One region of the Planifilum fimeticola genome, then DNA from elsewhere that is predicted to be linked to it. Evidence: predicted binding sites of a transcription regulator. Region 1 holds the regulator's gene; the other holds the start of a gene.

Region 1 (3,490 bases):
GGCCCGTTGAAAGGAATCGTCAAAGGTGTCGCCGGTCAGGATCACTTCCACGAATTCACCGCCGTAATGCTTCACCTGGTTGATTTTTTGCCGCGGGGTCGTGGTCGGCATGAAAATTTTCCCGGAGATGCCGAGATGACGGCAGGAATAGGCCACTCCCTGGGCGTGGTTTCCCGCGCTGGCGCAGACCACGCCCCTTTTTCGCTCTTCTTCGGAGAGGCTGCAAATGGTGTTGTAGGCGCCCCGAATCTTGAAGGAACGGACGATTTGGAGGTCTTCCCGCTTCAAATGGACGTCGCATCCGTATTCTTCGGACAGGAGGCGATTGTATTCAAGGGGCGTATGCACGCATACTTTTTTTAATCTCTGGCTGGCGATGAGAATATCCTCAATCTTGATATGATCGGCTTGATCGGCGTGCACTTTGTCCAGAGCTTTTCCCATCTCACCTCATCCTTTGGCTTTTTGATATTTATTTGATTTTATAGCGTACCGGTCGCCCGAATGTCCAGCATTTTTCCGAGAGGGATGCGACCGGCGGGCGGGTTGAAGAGTGAAAGGCGATTTCACAAATATTGAGGAATATTTTAACACACTCTCGGGAGCTTGGCACGGCCAGATTTAAGATTCTCCGGGATGGTTCAGGAACTTTTTCAGGAAAAGCGTCCGGCAAGCGAAGCGGAAGGCGATCACTGTTTGAAAGGGGCTCAAAGGATGGGGGATGTGATGCCGGGTGGATGAACTCAAGGGGAGCTCTCAAAAATCTCGGCTGAATCAGGGGGAGTTCGCGAAGAAAATGCCCAATTAAAAAACCTCGCGATTTCGCGAGGATAAATAGCGCCATATGCTCAATGGATGTGGCGAATCAACCCCACCACTTTGCCGAGGATCGTCACCCGGGGAAGCAAAATCGGCTCCATGAGGTCATTTTCCGGTTGAAGGCGGACATAATCCTTTTCCTTGTAGAACCGCTTCACGGTGGCTTCCTCGTCCGGAGTCATGGCCACGACGATGTCGCCGTTGTCTGCGGTGGGTTGTTGCCGGACGATGACGTAATCCTTGTCGAGGATGCCGGCGTTGATCATGCTGTCGCCCTGAACAGAAAGGATAAAATGTTTGCCGTTGCCCACCATCTTTTTGGGAAGGGGAATGTATTCGTCGATATTTTCCACGGCGGTGATCGGTTCCCCGGCAGTTACCTTCCCGACCAGCGGAACCATCACCGTGTCGGTTTCCGCGCGACGTTCCGTCATTGGACGGTCCAAGATTTCAATGGCCCTCGGCTTGGTCGGATCGCGTCGGATGAAGCCTTTTTTTTCCAGGCGAGACAGATGTCCGTGTACGGTCGAACTGGAGGCAAGCCCCACCGCTTCGCCGATTTCCCGGACGGAGGGGGGGTATCCCTTTTCCTCCACCTCTTTTTTTATGTAGTTCAGAATCGCCTGTTGCCGGGGAGACAGTTTGGACATGTGCTCATCTCCTTTCTCGGACACAGGTAATCACCGCCTTCGGCTAAATTGGCACCAAACCCGAAAACCCATACCCGCTTAGTTCATCCCATTTTCAGTATACATGAAATGTGAAAAAAACACAAACATGAGTTCGGGAACACCTTGACAGAACGTTTGTTCTGTTATATGCTCGGGTTGAAGGAAATCATTTGCAGGAACCATCCGGGTGCTGACGGAGGGGATGGGATGAGCCGGAGGGGAATCGCTCTCGTCGGAATCCTCTGTTTTCTGATGGTCGTTCTGGTGGTGTGGGTGGACAGGGCGGCCGGCGACGGTCCGGAGCCGACGGTGAATGTCCGTGTTGAACCCGGCGATACACTATGGGGGTTGGCCCGAAGGTATGCGGACGATTCCGTCGACATCCGGGAACTGATCGGCGATATCCGCCGGATCAATCGTTTGGAGGATGCCGTGATCCATCCCGGGCAAACATTAAAAATTCCCGTCCGAAAAAGGGATTGATCATTCGGCAATCTGGGCACATATGTTTGCGGTTGGGGAGCTATTGTTCGGAAAACGCACGATACCGGAGGATTCCTAAAGAGAACGACTCCTATTATTTCTTTTCATCTATCAGCTGGACTTGATACTTCAACCGCTTTGTCATCGGTTTTGACCGGTGATCTTTTTATTTTTAAAATAAACATGGGTCCTTCGGAGTGCGTTTTTTTATTTTTCCAAGATTGCAGGGTGTCGGGGCCAAGAAAAGGCTTCCGAAGCGCCCCGTTTTGCGCCGTCACATATTATCTGAATATTCTAAAAATGAGAGATCGTGGAAAGGAGGGGGCTCTTTGGCGAAAATCGAGGTGAGGAATCTCACCAAAATTTTCGGGCGTCATCCCTCGCGAGGGCTGGCTTTGGTGAGACAAGGCAAGAGCAAGGAAGAGATCTTCAGGGAGACGGGAATGACCGTCGGTGTCAATCGGGCTTCCTTTTCAGTGGAGGCCGGAGAGGTTTTTGTGATCATGGGTCTGTCCGGAAGCGGCAAGTCCACCCTGGTTCGGCTTTTGAACCGGTTGATTGAACCGACGGAGGGAACGGTGCTTGTCGATGGGGACGACGTGACGAAGATGAGCGCCGATGAGCTGCGGCAAATGCGCAGGACCAAGATGGGGATGGTGTTTCAGCGGTTTGCGCTGTTTCCCCACAAAAGCGTCCGCGAAAATGTGGAATACGGCTTGGAGGTGCAGGGGGTGCCCAAGCGGGAACGCAGGGAAAAGGCCCTGGAGTCCCTGGAGCTGGTGGGTCTGAAGGATTATGCCGACCAAGCCCCCTCGCAACTTTCGGGCGGAATGCAACAGCGGGTGGGCCTGGCCCGAGCATTGGCCACCGATCCGGATATTTTGCTGATGGACGAGGCCTTTAGCGCCCTGGATCCGCTGATCCGCAAGGAAATGCAGGACGAGATGATGGATCTTCAGTCCTCGATGAACAAGACGATCATTTTTATCACCCATGACCTGGACGAGGCACTGCGCATCGGGGACCGCATCGCCCTCATGAAAGACGGAGTGATCGTTCAGATCGGAACCCCGGAAGAGATTCTGACCAACCCGGCAAACGAATATGTGGAAAAATTTGTGGAAGACGTCAACATCACCAAGGTGTTGACAGCCGGCTCCGTCATGAAGCGACCGGAGCAATTGGTTCTGGGCAAGGATGGCCCCCGGGTGGCACTGAAGCGAATGAGGGAAAGGGGTCTCTCCGGGCTGATGGTGGTTGACCGGACCCGGAAACTGATCGGATTTCTGACCGCGGAGGCGGCGAGAAGCTTGTTGGACGAAAAGAACAAGGATAAGACCATGGAAGATGTGTTGGAAAGAGATGTCGTCACGGTGCACAAGGATACACCCGTGAGCGAACTCTTGCCCAAAATGGCGGAAAAACAATTTTCTCATCCGGCAGCGGTCATCGACGATCAGGGCAAGCTGCGCGGAGTGGTGGTGCAAGGCGCCATTTTCGCCACCCTGGCAGGAAAT
Region 2 (3,490 bases), on a different contig from region 1:
ACGATCGGCGTTCCCGGTTTGAGGCCCATGTATTCGAGGGCTTTTCTGGCCGCTTTTCGCTCGTTTTCCGTGGGGAAGGAATCGGGATCCGGCACGGTGCCCGTCACATCGGTCCCCATTCCGGGACTGGTCCCCCAGGTGACCTGGGGCGACAGGGTGGAGGCGTCGAGCTCGAACCGGCGATCGTAGGTGGCGCCTTCATCCGTCGCCAGCTGTTCCCAATCGGCGACGGCTTTCTCGAACCGTTTTCCCTTGGGCGCGAAGGGACGGTTTTCCAAATAGGCGAAGGTGGTGGCATCCGGCGAGACCATGCCGGCCCGGGCACCGGCTTCGATCGACATGTTGCAGACGGTCATCCGCTCTTCCATGGACATGTTGCGGATAACCTCCCCGGTGTATTCGACGACGGTTCCGGTGGCGCCGTCCGTACCGATGCGGGAGATGATGGCCAGGATCACGTCTTTGGCCGAAACGCCCGGGGGCAGGCTTCCCTTGACATGGATCTCCATTGTCCGGGGTTTGGCCTGGTGCAGGCATTGGGTGGCCAGGACGTGTTCCACTTCGCTGGTTCCGATTCCGAAGGCGAGGGCGCCGAAGGCCCCGTGGGTGGAGGTGTGGCTGTCTCCGCAGACGATCGTCTTCCCCGGAAGGGTCAGACCCAGTTCAGGGCCGATCACGTGGACGATGCCCTGTTGCGGGCTGTTCAGGTCGTAGAGCCGGATGCCGAACTCGCGGCAGTTCCGGGCCAAGGTTTCCATCTGCTTGGCGGAGATCGGATCGGTGATCGGCAGTGAGCGGTCCGTCGTGGGAACGTTGTGGTCCATGGTCGCTACGGTCAAGTCGGGTCGGCGCACTTTGCGGCCGGCCATGCGCAATCCGTCGAAGGCTTGGGGGGAAGTCACCTCGTGGATGAGGTGGAGGTCGATGTACAGGATGGCCGGTTTTCCCTCTTCCTGATGGATGACGTGGCGATCCCAGATTTTTTCGAACAATGTCCGCGGTTTCATTTTCCTCTCACCTTGCATTCTCTTTTTTTCGGCGAAGCGTTGCCGTATGAAATATATATGCTATCTATTGTAACAAATTTTTCGATGGCGGCAAGGGGGAAATGGGTGAATTGCGGGTCGATTTCCAAATCGGATCGGCCGTTTGACAGTCCGGCGAAACCGGTGCGCGCCTCTCCCTGTGCGAAATGCCGTTTCAGATCGGAGAATCCTTTTTTTGGGATGTTTTCTGTTAGTGGTAGCAGGGAAGGGGGTGTGGTATATTAGAAACAAATGTTCGTATCTCGGGGGGATTCCGATGGCCGGGCGGACGCCGCGGAGGCTCTTTCCCAAACGCTCCAAATCGGTGCTCAACCGGGTGGAGGGCATGCCCTTCAACTGGTCGATTAATCCGTACCGCGGTTGCAGTCACGGATGCCACTTCTGTTATGCCCGGCCCACCCACAGCTATCTGGGATTTCACGCCGATGACAGCTTTCAGCACAATGTCATCGTCAAGCGGGATGCGGCGGAGGTGCTTTATCGGGAGCTGAAACGAGGAAAGTGGAAAGGCGGGGTAGTGGCCGTCGGGACGGCCACCGATCCGTACCAGCCGGTGGAAGGGAAATGGAAGCTGACCCGATCCATTTTGAAGGTGTTGAGGGATTTTCGGATTCCGACCAGCATCACCACGCGATCTCCCTTGATCCTGCGGGACAGGGACATCCTCCGGGAGATGGTACTCACATCGGTCAACATCAGTTTGAGCACGCTGGATGAGGGGGTGTGGCGGTTGACGGAGCCCGCCTCTCCACATCCGAAACAACGCCTGGAAGCGGTTCGGAAACTGAATGGGGAGGGGATTCCGGCGGGCCTGTTTCTGGCGCCGATCCTGCCGTATCTCTCGGATACCGATGAACAGCTTCGGTCTTATATGATCGCGGCAAGGGAATGCGGCGCCCGCTTCGTGGTGCCGTCCGTGCTCCGGCTGCAACCGGCAGTGAAAAGCTGGTTCTTCCGCCGCATCCAGGCCGCCTTCCCCCGGGAGTACCCCCACCTGGTCCGGCTGTACGAGGGTTCTCTTCCGCCCGACGAATACCGGACGGAGCTGTATTCGCGGGTGAGGCGGCACATGAGGGAAGTCGGTTTCATAAATGAACCGAGCCGGGGGGAGGGGACCGCGTTGACGCAGGAGGTCGGAAGAGAGGAGATGCTTCGGGAGGAGCCGGTACAGCTCAGTCTGTTTTAGGGGAAGTTTAGGCGGTTCACCCAATTTTGCTTTCGGATGGACGTTTACCCGGCCCCATTTGGATATGAGGCATAAAGTATAGGGACAACTGAAAGGGGGTAGGGAGATGTCCTATGGTGGTTACGGTTATTTGGTGAGCTGGCGCCGTCTGCTGATCTTCCTCTTGGTGATCGCGACCATCTTCGTGTTTGTGGGAGGCCTGTGATCAGCATTCCGGATGGAGATCTCCCCTTTTGAGAGAAATCGGTTTGCACCGAGTCGGGCGGCATGAAAAAAACCCCGCAAGGGGTTTTGAGACTGCTGACAAACCCTGCATCTAGGGTTCAGGACGCGATTTTTCGCTCCGCTCCAATGCAGCAGGGGTCGCTCGGCGAAAAATCGGTCCCTCCCAACGCTTTGTCATTATCCTCGAAACCCCGCAAGGGGTTTTTTGTTTGTGCGGGGAAAAGATTTTTTTCGGCAGGAGGGTGCGGCGCGGTCTTGAAAGCCTCGGGGTCCCCTTCGCTGGTTGCTGTTCAGCCGTGCCTCTGATGTTGGAGACGGATGTTTTTCAGGTTGGGATAGCGATTCAGTTTCCGGTACAGGGTGGTCCGTCCGATTCCCAGCATCCGGGCAGCCTTTGAAAGATTGCCCTCGGAAATCCGGATGGCCTGGGCGATGGTTTCCGCCTCCTGTTCTTCCAGGGAAACGGGTCGGGGGGATGCATCCGGCTCGCCGGCTTGAGCTTGGGGGAAGACCAGATCTTCGGCGGAAAGGATGGAGGAGCCCCGTACGAAATGGGCGTGGAAGACGGCTTGGCGCAGCACTTGCCTCAGTTCCCGAATGTTGCCGGGCCAGTGGTATCGCGAAAGCATTTCGCGGACTTCGCCGCGGAGAAGGACCGGGGCGATGTTCAACTCGCGGGACACTTGATCCAGGAAGTATTCGGCGAGCAGAAAGAGATCGGACCGCTCCCGAAGGGGGGGGAGATGAATCTCCACTTCGCAGATCCGGTAATAGAGGTCTGCGCGGAAACGGTTTTCCCGCACCTCCCGGGCCAGATCCTTGTTGGTGGCGGTGATGATGCGGACGTCGACGGGGATGGGGCGGTTGGAGCCGATCCGGGTGACCTGTTTTTCCTCCAGAATCCGGAGGAGGACCGCCTGGGAAGCCAGGGGCATTTCACCGATTTCGTCCAGGAAGAGCGTCCCCTTGTGGGCCGCTTCGAATTTTCCCCGGTGTCCGCCGTTCCGGGCTCCGGTGAAGGCGCCTTTTTCGT

What was found. Region 1 encodes LexA, which represses DNA repair genes until DNA is damaged. Its sites were predicted from a motif close to CGAACATATGTTCG; they were not measured.
Region 2: the regulator LexA is predicted to act here: its motif matches at 1,271-1,284, upstream of CLV97_RS12590 (SPL family radical SAM protein).

The regions. Positions count from the first base shown of each region.
Region 1 is NZ_PVNE01000017.1:1,911-5,400, reverse strand. Features, by position in the region: gene ilvA (threonine ammonia-lyase IlvA) at 1-444, opposite strand, end outside; gene lexA (transcriptional repressor LexA) at 849-1,469, opposite strand; gene yneA (cell division suppressor protein YneA) at 1,698-1,973, shown strand; gene CLV97_RS10875 (quaternary amine ABC transporter ATP-binding protein) at 2,303-3,490, shown strand, end outside.
Region 2 is NZ_PVNE01000021.1:33,660-37,149, reverse strand. Features, by position in the region: gene leuC (3-isopropylmalate dehydratase large subunit) at 1-1,007, opposite strand, end outside; gene CLV97_RS12590 (SPL family radical SAM protein) at 1,303-2,232, shown strand; gene CLV97_RS12585 (sigma-54-dependent Fis family transcriptional regulator) at 2,748-3,490, opposite strand, start outside.